One region of the Prochlorococcus sp. MIT2304 genome, then DNA from elsewhere that is predicted to be linked to it. Evidence: predicted binding sites of a transcription regulator. Region 1 holds the regulator's gene; the other holds the start of a gene.
The links. The regulator NtcA, encoded in region 1, controls nitrogen genes in cyanobacteria. The targets are predictions, from matches to a motif close to GTANCNNNNGNTAC.
Positions count from the first base shown of each region.

Region 2: a site for NtcA is predicted at 10,048-10,061, ahead of queF (preQ(1) synthase). Genes of this name have one in related genera too.

Region 1 is NZ_CM186286.1:1,652,550-1,664,852, forward strand. Features, by position in the region: gene crtR (beta-carotene hydroxylase) at 1-314, opposite strand, end outside; tRNA gene AC6EIY_RS09445 (tRNA-Leu) at 363-444, opposite strand; gene AC6EIY_RS09450 (hypothetical protein) at 647-1,165, shown strand; gene ileS (isoleucine--tRNA ligase) at 1,217-4,120, shown strand; gene AC6EIY_RS09460 (DUF3177 family protein) at 4,139-4,768, opposite strand; gene trmB (tRNA (guanosine(46)-N7)-methyltransferase TrmB) at 4,996-5,640, shown strand; gene AC6EIY_RS09470 (thioredoxin domain-containing protein) at 5,723-6,298, shown strand; gene thyX (FAD-dependent thymidylate synthase) at 6,295-6,933, opposite strand; gene dcd (dCTP deaminase) at 6,936-7,529, opposite strand; gene AC6EIY_RS09485 (cob(I)yrinic acid a,c-diamide adenosyltransferase) at 7,530-8,126, opposite strand; gene ntcA (global nitrogen regulator NtcA) at 8,490-9,170, shown strand; gene AC6EIY_RS09495 (DUF3084 domain-containing protein) at 9,229-10,155, shown strand; gene AC6EIY_RS09500 (RuvC family protein) at 10,156-10,593, shown strand; gene AC6EIY_RS09505 (DUF3146 family protein) at 10,577-10,834, opposite strand; gene pth (aminoacyl-tRNA hydrolase) at 10,845-11,456, opposite strand; gene AC6EIY_RS09515 (TatA/E family twin arginine-targeting protein translocase) at 11,520-11,735, opposite strand; gene psbH (photosystem II reaction center phosphoprotein PsbH) at 11,769-11,966, opposite strand.
Region 2 is NZ_CM186286.1:978,028-990,330, forward strand. Features, by position in the region: gene AC6EIY_RS05910 (F0F1 ATP synthase subunit gamma) at 1-926, opposite strand, end outside; gene atpA (F0F1 ATP synthase subunit alpha) at 959-2,473, opposite strand; gene atpH (ATP synthase F1 subunit delta) at 2,536-3,084, opposite strand; gene AC6EIY_RS05925 (F0F1 ATP synthase subunit B) at 3,084-3,596, opposite strand; gene AC6EIY_RS05930 (F0F1 ATP synthase subunit B') at 3,593-4,054, opposite strand; gene atpE (ATP synthase F0 subunit C) at 4,183-4,431, opposite strand; gene atpB (F0F1 ATP synthase subunit A) at 4,600-5,325, opposite strand; gene AC6EIY_RS05945 (ATP synthase subunit I) at 5,401-5,916, opposite strand; gene AC6EIY_RS05950 (FtsW/RodA/SpoVE family cell cycle protein) at 6,247-7,464, shown strand; gene AC6EIY_RS05955 (cytochrome c biogenesis CcdA family protein) at 7,499-8,239, shown strand; gene AC6EIY_RS05960 (cytochrome c biogenesis ResB family protein) at 8,245-9,525, shown strand; gene queF (preQ(1) synthase) at 9,514-9,930, opposite strand; gene AC6EIY_RS05970 (hypothetical protein) at 10,112-10,339, shown strand; gene AC6EIY_RS05975 (P-II family nitrogen regulator) at 10,381-10,719, shown strand; gene AC6EIY_RS05980 (TlyA family RNA methyltransferase) at 10,722-11,516, opposite strand; gene AC6EIY_RS05985 (hypothetical protein) at 11,627-11,872, shown strand; gene purB (adenylosuccinate lyase) at 11,916-12,303, shown strand, end outside.

The DNA of each region.
Region 1 (12,303 bases):
GAACCATGCCCCATGAATTGATTGATCCATTTATTTGGGTGGGCAGCATTGTGACAGGCATCATGAATAACGGTTCCTTCCATGTGGAGAGCCAAAAAAGCCAATGCGACTAGTATTGGTAACGGCCAATTCCCTTGATACCACTGCCAAACACTAATTATTGCAAGACAATACCCACCAATGAATAGCCCTAAAGTTACGTTTATGGGCTTAGGCGGATCAAGATAGTCCTGGATCTCATTTTGCCAGTCTCGTAATGACTTCAGTTTTTTTGTTGCCTTATCTTTGTCAGACCTCGATAAGCACTGGGTCATTGCTTGATGTGATGTAGATAAATGAGCTTGTACAGCTTAATTAAAAAATGCCCACCGGGAGACTTGAACTCCCACGACTAAAGTCACTGGTACCTAAAACCAGCGCGTCTACCAATTCCGCCAGGTGGGCCTAGGTTCTCACCGATAATCAGTTAATTCTAGCAGCTCATTGATGGCTATTTAAAGACTATTTTTGATTCGTGAACGTAAAAAGATTAATGTAATTTTTATATTGATATGCGAGAGATTGGTAATTCTATTTTTATGAAGCATGATTTGTAGTTGTTTAAGGAGTTTCTCCCACCACAAACCAAATTCATATTGACAAAAATATGGTTGTTTCTATTTTTGGATATTTATTTCTTTTTGTTGGACTTTTGATATTGTTTTTACCTTTAATGCTTGTCGAAATAAGTAGGCCGAGAGATTGGTTAATGGGCGGACTTTTTTTATTTTTAGGATTATTTCTCCTAGTGGAGAATGATCTTTTAAGAGGTTCGATAAATTTACTCGTTATTTCTATGGCAATTTTGTATGGACAAATGATTTTAGAAATCATTGAAAATAGGTGGTATAAATTAAGCCCTGAAGAGATAAAGCGGATTGGATCTTTTCAAAGATGGTTTGAATCTTTTAAACAGCTCAGTCAAAGTTTTGCTTTACTAATCAATGGATTTTTAAAGGTTATTACAAGCTTTACGAACAAATCTGAAAAACCTTTAAAAGAAAAAAAATGGGTTCATCCAGAATTGAAAGAAGAAGTCAAGAAGAAAGTAGTTGATCAATCTGTTCCAAATGGTTCCAATAAGATCATAAATCAAGAATTACCTGAAAATGAAGAGACTTCTTGATAAGGTTAAAAGGCCTAAAGTAACCATGTTGACTACTGGATATTTCTCAAAGTGAATAATGTAAATAAAGATTCTAAAAAGGATCGCCCTACATACAAAGACACTCTCAATCTTCTACATACTAATTTTGGGATGAGGGCTAATGCAACTCAAAGAGAACCTGAGTTACAAGCTTTTTGGGCTGAAGAAAAAATAGATTTCGAATTAGGCTTAAAAAACACTGGAGAGACTTTTACTTTGCATGATGGCCCCCCATATGCAAATGGGACGCTGCATATGGGCCATGCTCTTAACAAAGTATTGAAGGACATAATTAATAAATTCCAAACTATGAGAGGTAAAAAAGTTTGTTATGTTCCGGGATGGGATTGTCATGGGTTGCCTATTGAATTGAAAGTTCTTCAAGGTTTGGATAAAACTCAACGGGAGGAACTTACCCCTATCAAATTGAGGAAAAAAGCAGCTGCCTATGCAAAAAAGCAAGTTTCTCAGCAAATGGATGGTTTCAAAAGGTGGGGAGTCTGGGGAGATTGGGATCAACCATATTTAACTTTGGACAAAAAGTTTGAAGCGTCCCAGATTAAGTTATTTGGCGAAATGGTTTTCAAAGGATACATATATAGAGGCTTGAAACCTGTTCATTGGAGTCCAAGTTCTCAAACTGCTCTGGCCGAAGCGGAATTAGAATACCCAAGTGGTCATGTTAGCAAAAGTATTTATGTGGGATTTAAAGTTGATCAAATACCAAAAATATTAACTCAAGAAATTTCTAATCAAGCTCCCGATCTTTTTAATTCTGAAGGGCAATTAAAAGAAGTTAAACTTGTTATATGGACAACTACGCCTTGGACAATTCCTGCAAATGAGGCAATATCTGTTAACCAAAAATTAGATTATGTAATTGCACAAGGCTCTGATAGATCTTTAATAATTATTGCTAATGATCTTTTGGCAGATGTTTCAGAAAGCGTAGGAGTTAATTATAAAAAAAGAGTATTAATAAATGGATCGAAATTAGATGGGATTCTATATCATCACCCTTTATTTGATAAAAGAAGTCCTGTAGTATTAGGTGGAGATTACATAACTACTGACTCTGGAACTGGATTAGTACATACTGCTCCAGGTCATGGTGTTGATGATTTTAATACTGGTAAAAAATATAATTTACCAATTACTTGTCCTGTAGATGCGAGAGGTTTTTTAACTAAAGAAGCTGGAAAATTTGAAGGCCTAAATGTATTAAAAGATGCTAATAATACAATAATCAATGATCTCATTAATACTGGATCATTGATTAAAGAAATTCCATATGAGCACAAGTATCCTTATGATTGGAGAACTAAGAAACCAACTATTTTTAGGGCTACAGAGCAATGGTTCGCTTCTGTTGAAGGGTTTAGGGATAAAGCACTTTCTTCAATTGAGGATGTTATTTGGCTCCCTGAATCTGGGAAAAATAGAATTCATTCCATGGTTAGAGAAAGAGGAGATTGGTGTATTTCAAGACAGAGGACTTGGGGAGTACCAATACCAGTTTTTTATGAAAAAAATGGGAAAGAAATTCTACTTAATCAAGAAACTATTGCTCACATAACTGATTTATTCTCTACTCATGGAGCAGATGTTTGGTGGGAATACGAAGTTTCTCAGCTGTTACCTCCGTCTTATTTAAACGAGGCAGATCGATGGCAAAAAGGCACTGATACTATGGATGTTTGGTTTGACTCAGGTTCTAGTTGGTCTTCTGTTATTTCCAATAAAGAAAAAATAAATTATCCAGCAGATTTGTATTTGGAGGGATCTGATCAACATCGGGGTTGGTTTCAGTCATCTTTATTGACTTCGGTAGCAGTAAATGAATATGCACCTTTCAAGAAAGTCCTTACACATGGTTTTGCTTTAGATGAGAATGGCAGGAAAATGAGTAAATCCTTAGGCAATATTATTGATCCTTTAGTTATAATTAATGGCGGTTCAAATAAAAAATTAGATCCTGCTTATGGAGCAGATGTTTTGAGGCTTTGGGTTAGTTCTGTTGATTACTCGGCAGATGTTCCTATTGGTTCAAATATACTTAAGCAAATTTCTGACGTTTATCGCAAAGTACGAAATACGTCTCGGTATCTATTAGGAAATCTCTATGATTTTGATTATAAAAAAGATTCCATTGATATTTCCAACCTACCATTATTAGATCAATGGATGTTGAATAGAACAGCTGAAGTGATTGATGAGATAACTGACGCGTACTCTAATTTCGAATTCTCTAAGTTTTTCCAAACAATTCAGAATTTTTGTGTAGTTGAGCTATCAAATTTTTACTTAGACATAGCAAAAGATAGGTTGTATGTGAGCTCTAAAACTGACTTTAGAAGAAGAAGTTGTCAGACAGTTTTATCCCTGGTTATTGAGAAAATTTCTGGCTTAATTGCACCTGTTTTATGTCATATGGCAGAGGATATTTGGCAAAACATTCCATATAGCTTAGAGGAAAACTCTGTTTTTCAAAGAGGATGGCCTAAAGCACCTAACTCGTGGCGAAATAATAGTCTTAATATTCATGTTGCTGAATTACGCAAACTTAGAACAGTTATTAATCGTATGTTGGAAAGCTGTCGAAATAATCAAGAATTAGGTTCCTCTTTAGAAGCTTCAGTAAGAGTTGATATCTTTGATGAAAAAGTTAAAGGTGCTATCGAATGGTTATCTGAAAGTGAATCTAACAAGGTTGATATCTTGAGAGATTGGTTCCTTGTTTCATCTTTGCAAATTGGAGGTGAGCCGTGGGCTGAGGTTTTAGTCAGTGAAGATAATGATATTGCATCAGTGGATATTGCTAAAGCCAAAGGATTTAAATGTGAAAGATGTTGGCATTACGAAGTTGAAATGAGTCAAAATCAAAACCATCCAAAGATTTGCACTAGATGTGAAAAAGTAGTTTTGGCTATTTAAATATAAATTAATTATTTTCTAAAACTTACCCGCAAAACGTCCATTTTTGGGGAATTGGATCACAAGCCATTGGAGTAAACCTATTAAATATATTATCAAAGCTAGATATGCAAAAAATGTCGCTAAAGTTGTAGTCCAATCACCATCTAAGATAAACTTTATAACGATTTTTGTTGTAATAAATGTATTGTATGGGATTTCTCTCCAAGTATCGCAATAGTTTCCATTTATTGAATTTAAACATCTCCAACTAATGATATGTAGTCCAGTATTTAAAATTCCCCAGAAGGATAAGCTCCAACGCCAAATTCTTGTTGTTAATGAAATTGGATTATATATGTACATCTCGTCAATTTCTTCATTAAGATCAACCCAAAACCAAATAGAAGCAATCATTAGTATGGGTGAGATTAGAGATATGAATATGCCTAATTGGCTCTCACTACTTAGAAACAGAATATTTATTGCGTAAAGACTAGAAACTTTCCAATAAATTGATAACAACCGATCAATAGAGCTTGAATTGGAAATTTTCGCCCAAATGAAGAGAAACAAAGGCAGACCAAATGCAAAAGTGGCGGCAATACGATATGAGAGCCAAACTAGAATTTGGAATTGAGGTTCAGTCAAGACAATAATCTCATTCATATGTATTATCAGCCTTTATCTATTTTTTTCATCTTTATTCCCAATTATTAAAGACTTTTCTCTATATTCATAGAAAAAGCCTAACTCAGAAATCGAATTTATTCTATATTTTTATTGACGATTACTAGCAAATAAATAATAAAGTTTATCTTCTTGAGACTTTGATCTGGAATTTGAAGTTAACTTGCTAGAATATAACTTTGATTTATTAATATCAGGCTTCATTTGTGAGACAGCATGTAAATCCTCTAAGCCATTTTTTTCAGTTACCATTATCACTGCCAAGTAATTCTATTCTTTTCAAGAATTCTCATGATCCTATTCATTTGGATATTGGTTCTGCTAAAGGAGAATTCTTAATAGAATTGGCATCAAAATATCCCAATTGGAATTTTTTAGGGCTCGAGATAAGAGAACCCCTTGTTAGTTCATCTGAAAGAAAAAGAAAACAATTGGGATTGTTAAATTTAAAATTCCTATATTGCAATGTGAATATTAGCTTAGATGAATGGTTGTTGGATTTAGATCTTAATCAATTAAAAAGAGTTTCGATTCAATTCCCAGATCCTTGGTTTAAACGAAAACATCTTAAAAGGAGAGTATTAACAAAAAGTCTTCTTAATTCGATTGCACGATCTATAAGTAAGGATGGTGAACTATTCATTCAAAGCGATATATCTAAACTAATTGAATATATGACTAATATTATTGATGAGAGTATTTATTTTGATAGAAGAGTTTTGAAAGGATTCAAATGGCTTGAAAAAAATCCCTACGAGGTAATAACAGACAGGGAATCATTTGTTCTTAAGCAGAATTTGCCAATATATAGAGCAATGTATATTAGAAATAGTGCTCTATTCATAAATTAAGGTGATTTATAATTAAAATAATCATATGCTTTTTGAATTCAAGAATTTTATATATAATTAACTATAGGAATTCTTATCTATTATGAAAGATAATACTAGTGAAGGCAAAGACATTAGTGATTTTCAAAAATATTTTTTAGCTTTTCTAAGTTTTTCTCTAGTGATTGCTTTACTCTTTATTCGCAATGGTTTTAAAGAAAATGCAATGCTTGATCGATTGGCTAAAAGTTCCCTATTACCTGAAAATGCCTTGTCAAATGGAAAACCTACGGTTTTTGAATTTTATGCAGATTGGTGTGAAGCTTGTAAGGAGATGGCTCCAGATATGATTGATGCAAAAAAACAAAATGACAATAAAGTCGACATTGTTTTACTGAATGTTGATAATTCTAGATGGATTGATTTGATTGAACAATATGATGTTAATGGTATTCCTAAGCTGATTTTTTTTGATGATAAGGGTGTTATGAAGGGGTTTTCATTAGGGGTTAGAAAATATAATGAACTTAATGAAATATTTATCTCTTTAATTAATAATTCAAAATTACCATCTTTTACTAAAGAATCAAACTCAAGCAATTTGTCATCAGAATTTTTCTCTAGGGAGGAGAGTTTTAATAACATTATTAAAACTGAAGCTCCGAGAAAACATGGTTAATTGAGCCAATTTAAAGCTGATGAAACTACTGGGTATTCTTGCGAAAAAATATTTTTGCACTCTTGTGCAATATCCATATGTTCTTTTTGGGTCCCATGGCCAGTTCGTAGATTTATGTAATGAATCCAAGAACGGCATGAACCTGTCATGTAAATCCTAGTTGGTGTAGCAAGCGGAAGTACAAATCTCGCACATTCTTTTGCTATTCCTGCTTCTAGCATTTCTTCGTAAAGTTGTTTATTTAGATTGAATTGACGTTTAATTTTTTCATTAAATTGATTTATAATTTTTTCTGATAAATCTGAAATGGAATTTTGTCTATTTTTATTATCTTGCCTTCTCAATTCAGGTAGGGGTATTTCTCCAAGCGCTCCACTATCTGCATAACGTTGCGAGAATTCTTGAAAAGTAAATGATCGATGTCTCAATATTTGTGCTGCAATTCCTCTCGTGGTTTCTATTTGTAAAGTCATATAAGCTTGCTCAAAGACGCTCCAATGTTCATTTTTGATGCAATATGCCAATAATTTACTAAAATCTTCATTATCTTGATTTTTTGGATTACTAACTCTGGCTATGTACGCCATGTTTTTCTCAGCATCTGGTGTAGAAGTTATTAATTGAACAAGGCTCATATTCAAACTTTTGCTAAGGTCACTTTTTCTTGTTGATGTTGATATTTGCCTTGCCTATCGCTATAAGTTGTCTCACAAGGGTCACCTTCAAAGAAAAGTAATTGACAAATTCCTTCATCAGCATAAATCCTGCAGTCCGCCCCAGAACTGTTACTAAATTCAAGTGTTAGATGACCTTCCCAGCTTGCTTCTGCAGGCGTTGTATTTACAATTATTCCTAGGCGAGCATAAGTACTTTTACCAAGACAAATAACAGTAATATTTGGCGGCACTTTCATTTTCTCTAATGCCACTCCAAGACCATAAGAGTGAGCAGGTAAAATAAAATACTTGCCATCCTGATCTTTTTTTAAATCGGTAGGTTCTAGATTGGCAGGATTAAATTTTTTTGGATTCATTACTGTTCCTGGAACATGCTTGAAAATTAAAAATTCTTTTGAGGATAGACGCAAATCGTATCCATAAGATGAGCATCCAAAGCTTAAAACAGGTGATTTTTTTGATTCAGGTTCAAGATGCCTTATTAGTTTTTCTTGAAATGGTTCAAGCATTCCTAAAGAAGCTTGCTGTGAAATCCAACGATCGTTCTTTAACATTTAATTGCAGCGTAATTCGGTAATTTGATCAGCCATCTCAATCACTTTAGGAGGAATTGATTGTCCCGTAAGAATAATATCTGTAGATGATGGGCGGTTATTGATCATAGAAATTAAATCAGTTTCTTCTATAAAACCAAGGCTAATTGCCATACCAATTTCATCAAGTACGATTTTGTCTAACTTTTTTTCAACTATACGTTTTTTACAAAATCCCCATAGTTCTTTAATTGCTTTCTCTTCATGTTTTTTCTTAAAAGATAAATTTTCTTCTGGCAACTCTCCAGGTGAGCAAGTTTCAATAGCTGGTCTTAGCCACTCCAGTCGACCACAAAGATTTACTGCTCCATGGGGACCTTGATTGACTCCGCCTTTCAAGAATTGAGATATTAAAACTTTGCTTCCCAAGCCTGCAGATCGCAGCGCTTCGCTTAAAACAATAGAAAAACTACCTCTAAAAGGAGAGGTGTGTATTTGTAATTGGCCTTGTGTTTTAACTAGTTGTAAAGGGTTTCTATCTGGAAGAGCCCTGAGAGAAGGCCCTTTGGCTAATGACAAATCCTCTCGTTGAGTATTGATGCTTGATCCTGCATTCATCTCAAATTCGATCTTAACTTCGTAAATTTAATCTAGCGCTTTAAAATTTGTAATCAACCAAAGAACACCATCTGTGGTGTATGAGGTAAAATTTTTTAACTTTTAAGATTCTTCGGAGCTTTGAAGGGGTTTAAATCTACAGATCAATTGTTTGAATACTTTTCAAGTTTATTTTTAAGCATGCGGGTTTTAAATAGTAGAATTAAACGAGGAAAGAAATTGAGATGGGGATTAAGGGTGAAAAAAGTCGCCATAGCTACATATCGTTTTTTCTCAACTTATTAATGTTCTCAGAACGATCAATTAAATATGGTCACTTCTTTTCGTGGCTTTACCCGTTTCAACCAGAAAAAAAATAGCCATATGGCTGTTAATTCATCATCAAATTCTCTGCCTCCAACTAACACGTTGTTGGACGTAATTAAGTCTTTAGATGGAGTCTCTACTGAAGTCGTAGATAGGTCAAAAACAATTTTTTTTCCTGGTGATCCAGCAGAAAGGGTTTATTTGATTAGGCGTGGTGCTGTTCGCTTGAGCAGGGTATATGAAACAGGTGAAGAAATTACAGTTGCTTTATTGAGAGAAAATAGTCTTTTCGGAGTTTTATCTTTATTGACAGGGAATAGATCAGATCGTTTTTATCATGCAGTTGCATTTACTCGTGTGGAACTTGTAGCGGCCCCGGCAACTTCGGTAAGGAATGCAATTGAGCAAGATGCTTCGGTTGGTTTGCTTCTTCTACAAGGGCTATCAAGTCGAGTACTTCAAACTGAGACAATGATTGAAACATTAACTCACAGAGATATGTCTTCTCGGCTTGCCAGTTTTTTGCTGGTTTTGTGCAGGGACTTTGGTGTACCTGGGGAAAAAGGGGTAACAATTGACTTAAGACTTTCTCACCAAGCTATTGCTGAAGCTATTGGTTCGACCAGAGTAACTATTACACGACTACTTGGTGAGTTAAAAAGTTCATCATTATTGGCAATAGATAGGAAAAAGATAACTATATTTGATCCAATAGCCTTAGCAAAAAGATTTAATTGAAGGCCATTACATACTAAGGTTTAGGAGGTTTGATTAATTCCACTTCTTCTTTCTTTCTGTGACAGTCTGGCTGAAAATTCTTTTAATATTAATCCTAGGTGGAATACTTTCTACTCTAGGGGATCGCTTAGGTTCTAGAGTTGGGAAGGCTCGTTTAAGTATCTTTAAATTAAGACCAAAAAGTACAGCTGTTTTAATAACTGTTTTTACTGGAAGTATTATTAGTGCTATCTCTTTCGCAACAATGATTTTATTTGATAGGGATTTAAGAGTCGGATTATTTCAATTAGAAGATATTCGAGAAAAGATTATAGATAGTGAAAAAGAATTAAAAAAATTAGAAAAGAATTTATATGCTTTTAGAAGTGGAAATGTAGTAATAACTAGTGGCCAGACTTTAGTAACTAAGACCATTAAATTAAATAAAAATAGTGATATAAAAAAAATTATCGAAAGTTTATTGCAGCAAGCTAATCTTTATGCTTTTAATTTAGTAAAAATAAATCAATCTAATTATAGAAGGATATTATTAGTTCGTAAAGATGATATTGAAAAGCTTGAGAGTAAAATATCTGATAACAGAAGTTGGGTTGTTAGAATTAAATCAGCAGGTAATATACTTAGAGGTGAAAATTATGTTTATGCATTTCCCGAGATCACATTAAATAAAATTATTACAAGGAAAGGAGAGGTTATTGCTTTAGAAAACATATCTTTATCTGATTCTGACTCTGAATCTATTAGTAAAAAGATTAATCTTTTAATGGCTTCAACTTTGGCAGAGGTTCGGCGACGAGGATCGTTAAGTTCTGAGTTGCAAATTAATGCTAATCAAATTAATAATTTAGGAAAGTATCTAGTTGGTAAAAAAAAGGGAGAATTTCAAATAATTGCTAGAGCTGTTGATACTCATCAAAGTGCAGATAAAGTCTCTGTATCATTAGAACTAAAGTCCTTAGAAGAAATTATTAGAAGTAAGAATTAAATGAGTTTTTATATATCAATAGATCCGGGTAATAAAAAATGTGGCTTATTGTTGGCTGATATTAAGTCCAGAAAAGTAATTGAAGCAGGGATAACTTCGTTAAATAAATTTTCTGATTTAGTTTCGTTTTGGAATGAAGATTATGATATTAGTAAGATAATCATTGGTGATGGAACAAATTGTAAGTATATAAAGAATGAATTAAAACGAAAAAAATTTTTTGATCTAAATTATGTAAATGAAAAAGGATCAACTTTACGAGCAAGGTTTAGATATTGGGAAATTTGGCCTCCAAATTATTTTATTCGTTGGCTTCCTAAAGAAATCCTTTTCCCTCCTGAAAATCTTGATGCCATTGTCGCTTTGATTTTATTGGAAGATTTTTTAAAATCTTCATTGATTTGGCCCGAGAAACTAGATATTAAAATTTGGCCCTAACTGTAAAAATGTAATCTCCGCCAGATTCAAGTTTGTAATCTGCTTTGACTAAATACCGTTCTAAGGCATCTTTTATTAAGGCTCTTCCAAGTGGTGGTTCTACAAAAAGTTGTCCACTGTGAAAAGCCCAAATAAAACTCCATTCGAAATCCCCTGCACGAACAATTCCTTCAACCTTTTTTTGATTAAAGCATTGCTTATGAATTTGAAGATAAGCAGTAGTTGATGGTTTGTTATTCATTCTCAAACAGTTATGATTTTTCAGGCTTGTAAGAATTTAGTCGAGTAGTTATCTTTTCCCAATTATTTGATGTGATTGAATCAATACAACTAATAATTTCCTGAATGATCAAATTTAACACTTTAAATTCTTCATTTGAAAATCTACCTAATACATGAGATACAGTTTTAGATTTTCTGTCTCGTTGAATCTCGCTTGGGGGTCCTATCCCAATCTTTAATCGCTTAAACTCAGCAGTACCAAGATGTTTGATAATACTTTTCAATCCATTATGACCTCCTGAACTCCCCTTAGAGCGGACTCTTATTTTCCCTAGAGGTAGATCCATATCATCTACTAGGACTATTAATTGATGATTCTCAAAATTAAACCAATCCTTTGCTGATCTAACTGATTTTCCACTTTCATTCATGAATGTATTAGGCATTAAGAGTCTTGTTTGTTCTATACCTGAGCCATAAGCACAAGTCCTCCCAAATAATTTTTTGTTTTCACGAAAGCAGCAATTATTTTTCTTTGAAATCTCTTCTAAAACCATGAAACCAACATTATGTCGAGTTTTCTGGTACTCAACTCCCGGATTTCCTAAGCCAACTAATAATTTTATGTTATTGCCCAACATATCAAGTAGCTAGAATCTTTGTTGATTCTAAAAGTTAAATATACTTATTTGATTTTGGAGAAATTAGTTTTCTTTCTCCAAAATGTCTTCATTTGAAGACTCTTCTTCTGTCATGGCGTTTTTGATTTCACGCTCAAATTCTGTAGAGGCGCTTTGAAGACCTTTGAGAGTTTTACCAATAGTTCTGCCAAGTTCAGGAAGACGTTTTGGACCAAAAATAACAAGTGCTAATCCAGCAATAACAGCTATTTCAGGTAAACCAACCCCAAAAATATTCATGAGCGAAATTCAACTACTCAGAATTTAATCAATTCAGCCGTTCCAGTCGACAGAGAAACCTTGTAGGAGAAGTGATTGGTTATAAATTTGGAGCATAATCACTAGAAAAATTAGTAGCAAAACTCCTATAAAAGCCATTACGGGTACTGCTCCCCATCCTGGTACAACTTTTCCTTGTCCAGAATTGCCAATGGATTTAAGCAAAGATCCAAGTGCTGTTTTTTGTCCCATGTCGGTTCTCTTAGCTCAGATTTGTATGAGTCAAGATATTGTATGAGAACTTGTCCAAAAGAAGAAGAGACTGTAGAAACTTGTGATGGAATGACCTAAAAAAATCTGATATTTGAGAATTATGCTTTGAAAAAAGCTGAAAAAAGCTGAAAAAAGCTGAAAAAAGCTGAAAAAAGCTGAAAAAGAAAAAGAACTAGATAAATTAAAAAAATAAGGAAAGTTAAGGATTTGAGAAATTTGAACGGGGAAAAAGTTGATCTCTCTTTCTATATGCCTTGCATTGATTGACTTTTTAGGCTTTATCGAATTTGAAAAACTTGTCCAGTTTCCAAAAGTC
Region 2 (12,303 bases), 670 kb from region 1:
TCTAAAATTTCTTGCGTAATTGCTGCTTGTCTCGCCTTGTTGTAATCAATAGTAAGGTTTTTAGCCAATTCCTTAGCGTTATCACTAGCGTTATTCATTGCAGTCATTCTACTCGCCAACTCTGAAGCAGCCGACTCCTGTAATGCACGTAGTAATTGATTCTGTAAATAAAGAGGCAAAAGAGCATTCAAAAGTTGATCAGGACTTTGTTCAAAAACAATATCCGATGGTAATTTCGGCTCTTCATTCGAAGGAGCCGCATCTTTTTCAATAATTAGTTGGCTATCTTTTGTAGTTAATCTAAAAATCTCATCTTCTGAATCAGCTATTCCTTGAGGATCTAAAGGTAAAAGAGTTTGTATTGTTGGGTTACAACTAACCAAGCTAACGAACTTAGTAAAAATTACCTCTACTCGATCAGTACTTTCGGAGAGGAATTCTGCTAATACTTCACTCGTAATAGAGCTAGCATCCTCAGAGGTCGGTACTTGTTCTAATTCTTTAAAAGTAGCTCTTATATTATAAAGGCTAGATCTATTCTCGAAATAACCTATTGCTTTCTTACCGATTAATACTAGGTCAGGACTATATCCTTGACTTTTTAATTCGGCATAGCGTTTCTCTGTTCGTTTAATAATATTTGCATTGTAACCTCCACATAATCCTCTATCACCAGTAACAGCCAAGAGAGTGATTGTCTTAACTTCACGCCTATTTAACAAAGGAGAGTCAGCAGCTTCAAACTGCATCCTTGATTGTATATTTTCTAAAACCCTTGCCAATCGATCAGCAAAAGGTCTACTCCTTAGGACCTGATCTTGTGCTCTCCGAACTTTTGCAGCAGCAACGAGTCTCATCGCTTCTGTGATTTTTCTTGTATTTTTGACAGATACAATTCTGTCTCGTATGTCCTTGAGGTTAGCCATAGGTAATTGTCTCTCTTAGATAGACTTAGCGTTTAAGCCGCAAGCATTGAGGATTTAACCTCGTTAATAGCGTCTTTAAGCATTGATTCAGATGCTTCACTTAATACTTTTTCCGAGAGAACATTCTTGATAAAATCAGCCTTGTTTGTTTTTAGATAATCACGCAATTCACGAGCAAATTTTGTGACTTCCTCTTCAGGCACTTCATCAATTAATCCTTTAACCCCTGCATAAACAATAGCTACTTGCTCAGCTAAATTCAGAGGATCAAATTGAGGTTGTTTAAGTAGTTCTCTTAGTCTTTTTCCCCTACCTAATTGCTTTTGAGTAGCCTCATCTAGATCAGATGCAAATTGAGAGAATGCCGCAAGTTCATCAAACTGAGCTAACTCAAGTTTTAAAGTACCAGCAATTTTCTTAATAGCTTTAGTTTGAGCAGCTCCTCCCACTCGGCTAACTGAAATACCAACGTTAATTGCAGGTCTTAATCCAGAGTTAAATAAGTCTGAGCTCAAGAAAATTTGACCATCAGTAATTGAAATAACATTGGTGGGGATATAAGCAGAAACATCTCCTGCTTGCGTTTCAATAATGGGCAAAGAGGTCATTGATCCTGCACCCATCGAATCAGAAAGTTTTGCGGCCCTCTCGAGTAAACGACTATGGCAATAAAAAACATCTCCTGGATATGCTTCACGACCTGGTGGACGACGTAAAAGTAATGACATTTGCCTGTAAGCCTGAGCTTGCTTGGTTAAGTCGTCATAAATAACTAGTGTCGCCTTACCTTGATACATAAAGTGTTCTGCAATTGCTGCTCCTGTGTAAGGAGCTAAATATTGCAAAGCTGCAGCTTCAGATGCTCCTGCATTAACAATAATTGTGTATTCCAAAGCTCCTTTTTCTTTCAGCACTTCAACTACATTTGCCACTGATGCTTGTTTTTGACCAACTGCCACATAGACACAAACAACATCTTGACCTTTTTGATTGATTATTGTATCGATTGCTATTGCAGTTTTTCCTGTTTGACGATCTCCAATAATCAACTCTCTCTGACCTCTTCCAATAGGAATCATCGCATCAATGGATGTTATGCCCGTCTGCATAGGCTCATGTACTGACTTCCTCTTAATAATTCCAGGAGCTATTGACTCAATTAGTCTTGAGTCATTTGTAGCCATCTCACCTTTGCCATCTATTTGCTGTCCAAGAGGGTTAACAACTCTTCCAAGCATTGCCTCACCAACTGGAACCGAGGCAATCTTTCCAGTTGCTTTAACTGTGCTTCCCTCTTGTACTCCTAAAGCTTCACCCATCAAAACGACACCGACATTGTCATCTTCAAGGTTTAATGCAATACCTTCTGTTCCATCCTCGAATTCAACAAGCTCACCTGCCATGACCTTTTCAAGTCCATAAACTCTTGCGATACCATCTCCAATTTGTAAAACAGTACCTACATTGCTTACAGATACTGATTTATCGTAATCAGCAATTTGCTGTTTAAGAATTGAACTGATCTCGTCGGGACGTATAGAAACCATGGGATTTACTTAAAGTGGGGAAGATAGAAGGGAGGGGGAAGAGGAATAAAGTCAGAAGAGAATTAGCTGACCTTGGCCAAAGCAAGACCAAGTCGTCTGACTTGCCCTGCGATGCTGGCATCAATGACCTTTGATCCAACATTGACCACAAAGCCACCTAACAATTCAGAGTCGACTTTGAGATCGATTTCCAAATTATCTGTACCAGCTATGGATTGTACTTTCTTAAGTAGCTCAGATTGTTGATCTTCACTTAAAGCTGTAGCTGAGGTAATTGTTGCCAAGGCAATATTTCTTTGTTCTCGATAGATTTCCAATAATCTTTCAAGAACAGAATTCAACAAACCTATTCTCTGTCGATCTGCTAAAAGTTTTAGAAGATTTAAGAAAGAGGGAGTGACCTGACTAGAAAAAAGTTTTTCTAAAGCTGCTTTCTTCTGATTAACCTCTAAAACTGGTGATGACATTGCATCACTAAATTCAGGGCAAGAATTCCAAAGTTCTAGAATAGATTTAGCTTGATTTACTACTTCATCCACCTCGTTACGGCTCTCAGCGACTTGAAGGAAAGCTTCTGCATAAGGAGTAGTAATTGTATTAAGTAGTGGCATTAGTTATCTCCAATATTTTTAATTGACTGTTTAAGAAAATTATCTTGAGTATTAGAATCTAACTTTTTAGGAAGCATTGTTAATGCTTTTTCTATAGCAAGTTCTGCAGCCTCTTTCCTTAATTGGGAAGTCACTCTTGCAGCTTCAGCATTTAAATCAGAGGCAGCACCTTGTTTAATTCGCGCCATTTCCTGAACAGTCCTTTTTTCACTCTCCAAACGAATTGCCTCTGCTCTGGCTTTGCAGTCATTTCTGATTTTTTCTGCTTTTTGCTTAGCGGAGGCAAGCTCGTCTTTTGCTTTTGAAAGGGAGTCTTGCGCTTGAGAAAAACGCTCTTCTGCTTCTTTTAAGTCAGAAAGTATTGAAGTCCTTCTTCTTTCTAGGATTTTTCCTAAAAAGCCTGGTAAGAACTTATAGAGGCCAAAGACAACAACTGCTAAGTTGATAATGTTGGTCTCAAAAATATTTAAGTTGAGGCCAAAGCCCTCGGAAGCGAAAATTAAAGTAGTCATTTTTTTGCCAATAGTCTTTCAACAATCAAATCACCAAGATTTTCAGCTTCGCTCTTGAGTTGATTAAGAGCTTCATCTCTTTGCGAATCAATCTCACGCCTGGCTTTTTCTCTTGATGCATTTGCCTCTGAAGTAGCAAGAGCAAGAGCTTCTTTATAAAGATTCTCAGAATCCTGCTCTGCCTCAAGAATCACCTTCTGAGCTTCAAGTCGAGCTTCTTTAAGCTGCTCTTTGAGTTCAGTCTCTAGTCGTTCGACTTCAGCGATTTTTTTCTTTGCTTCTGCCCGACTGGTGTTTACAAAATCCTCTCTTTCTTCGACAACCCGTCCAACAGGTTTGAAGAAAAGAGCATTAAGTATGAAAGTAAGCAATACAACCTGAACCGCCATAAGCGGAAGCGTTGCATCGAAATCAAACAGACCTCCCTCAGAGGCACCAAACAAAAACAAAGTTGGCATTAGCTAGGGGTGCAAGAAATTAAGCGAGCCGAATAACGGCAATTGAAATTTACTAAAGAATTTTCAAATATTTAGGATGAAAGGAAATCAATTAATTGATTTCCTCAATCAGCCCTTTTTTGAAATATTCAACCAGCAAAAGGGTTAGCGAAGAGAAGCACCAATGCAACCACAAGGCCATAAATGGTAAGTGATTCCATGAAAGCGAAAGAGAGAAGCAGAGTACCTCTGATTTTTCCCTCAGCTTCTGGTTGACGGGCTATACCCTCTACTGCTCCTTGTGCGGCACTACCCTGACCGATACCAGGGCCTATTGCGCCAAGGCCTACAGCTAAACCAGCTGCAACAACTGATGCGGCGGTGGTAATGGAATCCATAATTCTGCTAAAGATGTGTAGCGCTTTAAACGCTTATAGAGTTGTGAACGGGAGTTTATACCTGCGAGGGGTGAATCTCATAGTTCTTGAGATGATACTGAAAGAATTTCAGGCCTCAAAGCAGGAAATTTGCCATTGAAAAGTTAATTCAGTAGCAAAAAATCATGATTAATGATGCTCTTCAACTGCTTCCCCGATGTAATAAGCAGCAAGAGTTGCAAAAATCAGAGCTTGAATAGCACTAGTAAACAAGCCTAGAAACATAACAGGAACCGGAAGAACAAGAGGCACAAGAAAAACAAGTACCGCTACAACAAGTTCGTCAGCGAGAATGTTTCCAAATAAACGGAATGAGAGAGATAGAGGCTTTGTGAAGTCTTCAACAATTTTGAACGGGAGCATTATTGGCGTTGGGTGAACGTAATACTCGAAGTAACGCAAACCCTTATTGCTCAACCCCGCGTAAAAATATGAAAGAGATACCAGTAGTGCTAAAGCAACAGTTGTATTTATGTCAGCCGTAGGTGCACCAAGTTCTCCACTTGGTAGTTCAATCAGCTTCCAGGGAACTAATGCTCCGCCCCAATTGCTCACAAAAATGAACAGGAAGAGGGTTCCGATGAAAGGCATCCAATCTCTATAAACCTTTTCACCAATTTGTGTTCTAGCCAGATCACGTATGTAATCCCACAGAAATTCCAAAAGATTTTGAACACCTTTTGGATCACGTTCCATTTTTTTTGTTCCAATGACCACCAAGGCAAGCAAAGCGCCTATTAGGAGCCATGAAGTCATAAAAACTTGGCCGTGAATTCTAAAATTTCCAATTTGCCAATAAAGGTGTTGACCCACCTCTAATTCGGCCAAAGGAAAAACAAATGGTAAAAAACCCATTTATCTGGTAGTTAGGTTGCGTAGAAAAAAAAAGCCAAACAAACAAAACTTAAAAATTTAATTTCTAACAAGCGATTAAGGCATAGATAGAAACTGAATAATTAACGCTGGTTTATAAAGCAAAAATCCTAATAAAGCCGGTATCAAATCAAGTTGAGGAAATCTAGAAGACATCAAAACCAAAAGAACCGGAATTAACAACTGGACTTTACCGACGATCTTTGATGAAGTACCTAACCTTCCAACCCCGCGAGCAAGCAAGCGAAAATAAAGAATTCCTGATAAAGCACCAATGAATAGGCTTGCACTAGCTTGGATTCCCCAAAAGAAACCTGCTATGCCAACAGAAAAAATAGTCAATAAAAATGTCAGACGGAATACTCGAAATTGAAGTTCAAGATATTCGTCTGATTTGACTCCGGACAATGTGTCCAATGAGTCAATATCCAGAAGAGGATCATGACTTGAGCAATTGTCAACGGTCTCAGATGCCACAAAAAATCCTCCCATAGGAGTTTCTTTGTGATAGCGAGAAGTTGTTTCGCAAACAAGACACCTAAGCTCTCTGCAAAGGCCCGGGGAATCTATCACGAGACTTGCATCAAAACAAAAAAATTTTCTCTATCAATAGCTTGAAAAGTTGGTTAAATTAACAATCTGCGGAGAATTTTCAAACAAACTTTTATTTACACAATATAAATCAAGATATAGTTTGTTAAAAATTTAATCCTGTGGTTGTAAAACTAAGTTATTAGTTTTTAATCCAATTTCTTTAATTTCATCTCTAGAAATTAACAATTAAATTTAACTCGTAAAAAACTTCTTAGTTTTGTGGAATTCCAAAAAAGTAAATTAATTAAAGTTTAAAGACTTGGCAAAATGGCAATTTAACGGCTCAATGGTATACAAGCAAAATATCCTTTGAGTAATATTTCCAATAAAAAAACAACATTTGCATCCAAAGCGCAAAAGAAGCATGAATCAAAAGATTTTCTGAGTAATTTTATAAACTATAAGATTCTTCCATTGCCTTGGCCATTTTGGCCTAAGGAAGGGCGTTTAATAATGGGATTAATAGCCTTTTGGAGCATTTCAGGAATTTTCATACTTGGATCAGCTAGTTGGTGGGTAGCCACCAGAGAAATGGGTGAAGGTACTTATTACATAAAAAGACAAATAATATGGCTAATCGCTAGTTGGAGCATTTTTTATCTCTCAATCAATATCAAATTAAAAAGTTGGCTTAGGGTTTCAGGCCCTTGCCTTTTTATAGGAATGCTGCTGATTGCATCAACAAGTTTTTTCGGTAGTACCGTCAATGGTTCAACAAGATGGTTGATTATTGGTCCTATCCAAGTTCAACCATCGGAATTAATCAAGCCTTTTATTATCCTTCATAGTGCAAAACTTTTTGGTCAATGGGAGAGAATAAATTCAGAAAAGAAAATTTTTTGGTTAACCATATTTGCCTCCATTATTTTATTAATTATAAAACAGCCAAATTTAAGCACCGCTGCATTAACAGGAATATTACTTTGGATGATTGCTTTAGCTGCTGGTATTAATTTTCAGCATCTTTTCAATACGGCCTTATCAGGCTTAGCCATTGGTTCAATAAGTATTTTTTTTAATGCTTACCAGCAAAGTCGCGTTTTATCTTTTATCAACCCATGGAAAGATCCACAAGAAGGAGGTTATCAATTAATTCAGAGTCTTTATGCGATCGGTTCGGGTGGTTTATTTGGAGAAGGATATGGTCTTTCAATGCAAAAATTACAATATCTACCATATAGAAGTACTGATTTTATATTTGCTGTTTTTGCAGAAGAATTTGGATTTTTTGGATCTATTTTACTTTTAACATTTTTACTCGTAATTTCATATTTAACTCTTAAGATATCTCTTAATTGTAGAAATAATTATACTAAACTAATTTCTATTGGATCAGGAACTATTCTTGTAGGCCAATCAATTATGCACATCGCAGTTTCCTCTGGCGCAATGCCTACAACAGGGCTACCGTTCCCTCTGATCAGTTATGGGGGAAACTCACTAATTTCAAGCTTACTTATAGCAGCCTTATTGGTCAGATCCTCTATTGAATCTTCAGATTTATTAATTAAAAATTCCGCAAATTGACGCTTAAATAGATAATCTAGAAAGGAAAATTGGTGTGACAAATCTTTTTTTGAGCATTTCTTCCATAAGTTTGGTTTTCTCTGATTTAGCTCGTCATGGCGAGCACATAATTAATAATGGGCTAAACAATCCAAACCCTCTATCACTCCTAATTATTTTCACTGGAGGCCTTTTAACCAGTTTAGGCCCCTGCTCATTATCACTATTACCAATAACGGTTGCATATCTAGCTGGATTTAAAAGTAAACAAAACCCTTTACAAAAAACTTTTAGTTTCTGCAGCGGAATAGTTATATCACTAGTGGTTCTGGGAAGTCTAAGCGGTTTTTTAGGAAAAATTTATGGCCAATTACCTGGTTTCTTTTCAATTTTTATTAGTCTTTTAGCCATAATTATGGGTCTTAATCTCCTTGGACTCTTAAAAATCTCCCTTCCATCTGGACCTGATCCTGAAGCTTGGAGAAGCAAAGTCACCCCCGCTTTCGCACCGGTTTCAGCAGGGTTAGCCTTTGGATTAGCCTCCTCGCCTTGTACAACTCCTGTCCTTGCTGTTCTTCTCGCATGGGTTGCCAAGGAAGGTAATCCTATTAGTGGAACAATTTTTCTTGCAAGCTTTGCGATTGGGCAAATTGTTCCTTTATTTATTGCAGGTACTTTTGCAGCGAGTGTTCCAAAATTATTATCTTTGCGACCTATTGGAAAATGGGTTCCACCAATTAGTGGGATGATTTTGTTAACCGTAGGTCTTTTAAGCCTTCTTTCTCCTTGGATATGAATTAGATGAAAAAAATCAGCCAAGTTTTAAATTGGCTTTCTAGCTTAAAGATTGCTATTTTACTATTATTTTTAATAGCAATTTCTTGCGCAGCAGGAACTTTTATTCCACAACAAGAACCAGATCAATTTTACTATGATAATTTCAATAAGGATCCTTTTCTTGGACTAATCAATGGAAATATATTACTACTTTTTGAATTCAATCATGTTTATACAAGTTACTGGTTTTTGATTTTACTAACTTGGCTTGGTTTAGCTCTTGCAGTTTGTAGTTTTAGAAGACAATTACCAATACTCAAATCAGCATTAAACTGGATCGATTACAAATCTCCTCGTCAAATAGCTAAACTTTCTGTCGCGCAGACAATTAAAACTAATGATCCTTCAAAAAGCTTAGAGAAACTTTCAATAAATTTAAAGAAGGAGGGTTGGAATGTGAGAGAAACAGATGGAAGGATAGCTGCAAGAAAAGGAGTAATTGGTAGATTAGGACCTATATTAATCCATCTAGGTTTAATCTTATTGATGATAGGTGCAACATATGGAGCATTAAATGGAAAAACTGTAGAAAGATTTCTTGCGCCTGGAAGATCAATAGATTTATTAAACAATAATGAAGAGAAGGGATTAACAATTAAATTACTAAAGTTTCAAATAGAAAGAGACCCTCAAGGAAGAGCTGAGCAGTATAGATCGATAGTAAAAGTTATTGAACCAAATGGAAAAAATGAAGAGAAGGAGATTAGTGTTAATTCTCCATTAAGGTACAAAGGATTAACAATATATCAAGCCGACTGGTCTTTAGCAGCAATAACAATTCAAATTGATAATAGTCCTAAATTACAAATTCCAATAAAATCTATCCCAGAGCTAGGGGAACAAACTTGGGGAACTATTATACCAACCCAAAAAGATGGAGAAGAGCAAATCTTATTAACAGTCTCGAGTGAATTGGGACCTGTAACAATTTATGATAATGATGGTATAAGACTTACAAACTTAAGCATAAATAAGGAATCAGAAGTGAAAAATAATTTTATTAAAATAATAAATATAATACCAAGTAGTGGATTACTTCTTAAGCGTGATCCTGGCGTACCCTTTGTTTATACCAGTTTCGCTATAATACTTCTTGGAGGTTCACTAAGTATAATTTCCACCAAGAAGATTTGGTTATTACATGAAAAGGAGAAATCTATTATCTATATAGGTGGATTAAGTAATAGAAATCTTTCAGGTCTCTCGAAAGAAATGCCGAAATTTATTAGTTTTCTAAATAACTAAATCTAAATCTTTTCTTTTTCCATGGCAGACTCTAATGATAGTATGAACATTTCCTCTAGGATTAAAATCAGCTTCTAATTGCATCCACTTAGGTGCAGAAACTTCAACAAAATCATCTATTATTTTATTTGCAACTTCTTCATGAGATATTTTCTTTTCACGAAAACTATTTAAATAAAGTTTAATCGCTTTAAGTTCAATCACCTTCTTATCTGGTTGATATAAAATCCTTAAAGTAGCGAAATCAGGATAACCCGAAAAAGGACACTTACATGTAAATTCAGGGAAATCTATTGAAATCTCATAGTCTCTATTACTATTGGGATTAGGAAAACATATCAAGCTCCCAGCAGCAATTTCCCTTTCCCCATACATAATTACCTCTTTAATATTTTCTTCACTCATTGGAATATTTTGAATAGGATTTAAACAACACACTACATAATACCTGAATTAAAGATTCAACCCTCTAATAAATTTTGCTAATAAATAAAGCATTTATATGATGGGAAAAGCACATATGTATCAATGAGTACAAAACTAATTCACGCTATCCCCCCTAATAGGTGTATTGAAAAAATTTTGTATGGACATCAGTCTTTCTGAAAAGATAAATGGAACTCAAATAGAGCCAAAAACTGTTCACGGAATTCTTTGGCTACAAACTCATTTTGAATCCAACCATTGGGAAATAATCAGTAATGGCCTAGTAATAATTCCTACCAAGGATGCCCAAATGCTTCTAGAAGATGCAACAAATGCTGGACTGAATGTAAATTTCATCAATTCTCTAAGTCCAATAGACAAAATTTGATCAAAAATTATCTAATATCAAAAAAACTCTCTTAAATTGATATGAAAAAGATAGAAGCAATAATACGCCCTTTTAAACTAGAAGACGTAAAGATCGCCTTAGTAAATGCAGGCATAGTCGGAATGACTGTAAGCGAAGTAAGAGGTTTTGGACGCCAAAAAGGACAAGTCGAAAGATACAGAGGTTCCGAGTTCACAGTTGAATTTCTTCAAAAACTAAAGATCGAAGTTGTTGTCCCTGAAGAAAAAATTGACATTGTTTTAAAAGCTATTGCTGAAGCAGCAAAAACTGGAGAGATTGGAGATGGAAAGATTTTCGTAAGTCCGATTGATTCAGTTGTAAGGATAAGAACAGGTGATAGAAACGAAATAGCTCTGTAAATTCACGAAAAATTTATCAATTTTTCTATGTTATCGAATCCCCTAGAGTTATCGTTCATCCACAATAGATATTCTTGATTACCCGCAGGTCCCTTTAAAGGTGAGGCAATCAATCCTTTTGGATACCATCCGTATTTTTTTGATTCATTTATGACGCCTTGAATAGCCTCGAAATGCAAAGAATGGTCCCGAACGACCCCTCCCTTCCCAACTTTGTCCTTTCCAACCTCAAATTGAGGTTTCACTAATACTAATAATTCAGACCGGGCATTATTAAGAAGAGATTTAAGGCTAGGCAAAACAATTTTCAGAGAGATAAAAGATAAGTCAGCTACAGCGAAGTCAGGTATGGGATCTCCATCATTAAATAATTTTTCAGGTGTTAAATGTCTGATATTAGTGCGTTCCAACAGGACCACTCTTGGATCATTTCTAATACTCCATGCAGTTTGACCATAGCCAACATCAACTCCATAAACCTTTGCTGCCCCTAATTGCAAAAGACAATCTGTAAAACCACCAGTGGAAATCCCAGCATCTAGACAAACTCGATTTTTAATATTAAGAGGAAATTGATCAAAGGCTGCAGACAACTTTTCACCTCCACGAGATACATACTTCAAAGGCTGAGTAATTTCTATCTGAAGATCTTTTAAAACTTCATGGCCTGGCTTATCAAGAATTTGTCCATTAATTGTTCTAACTTTGCCAGCTCTGATGAGCCTCTGCGCCTCTTGACGAGATTTAGCTAATCCTTTAGTCAGCAAGTGAAGATCTAATCGCGATTTTTTAGTCATTTGTTTACAAAAACAAACAGGAAACGGAACAAAAACCGCAGAAGTCGTAATAATCCTCGTTTTCAATAGAGAATCTATTCAATTGACCAAAGTTTTTGTCTAAAAAGCTCATGCATCCCACCAATCAAAATGAGCTATCTAGCCATGGTCATTTTCATCTAAACCCAAAGAAGCAAGCTGGAGAAGTACTTGATCTTTTGCCTCCAGGAAGTTTTGCAAAATTTGCAAATCAACCTAATGACTTGCCTCCCTTCCAAGTAATTGACTGCAAAGGGGGTAGATGCAGGGTAAGACAGCAGGCTTGGGGAAGATATGTGCATTGGGAAGTTGAACACAATAGACTCAAGTCAGCTTGACCTTGACGACCTAAATTAAAGTAACCTTTAACTTTGTAGCACTTTGATTGAGCGTTACACAAACCCAGAGATGGGAAGTATTTGGTCTGAACAAGCCAAATACCAAACTTGGCTTGATGTTGAAATAGCCGCATGTGAGGCTAATTGCAAACTAGGGAAAATCCCACTTAATGCAATGCAAACCATTCGATCAAAGGCAAAATTCACACCCGAGCGAATACTCGAAATAGAAGCCGAAGTTCGACATGACGTAATTGCTTTTCTAACGAATGTGAATGAATATGTTGGGGATGCAGGTCGATACATACATGTTGGGATGACAAGTAGCGATGTCCTAGATACAGGACTAGCACTTCAATTAAAGTCATCAGTAAAACTTTTAAAAAAAGAGCTTTTATTGCTTGAGGACGCTATCAGAGATTTAGCAAGAG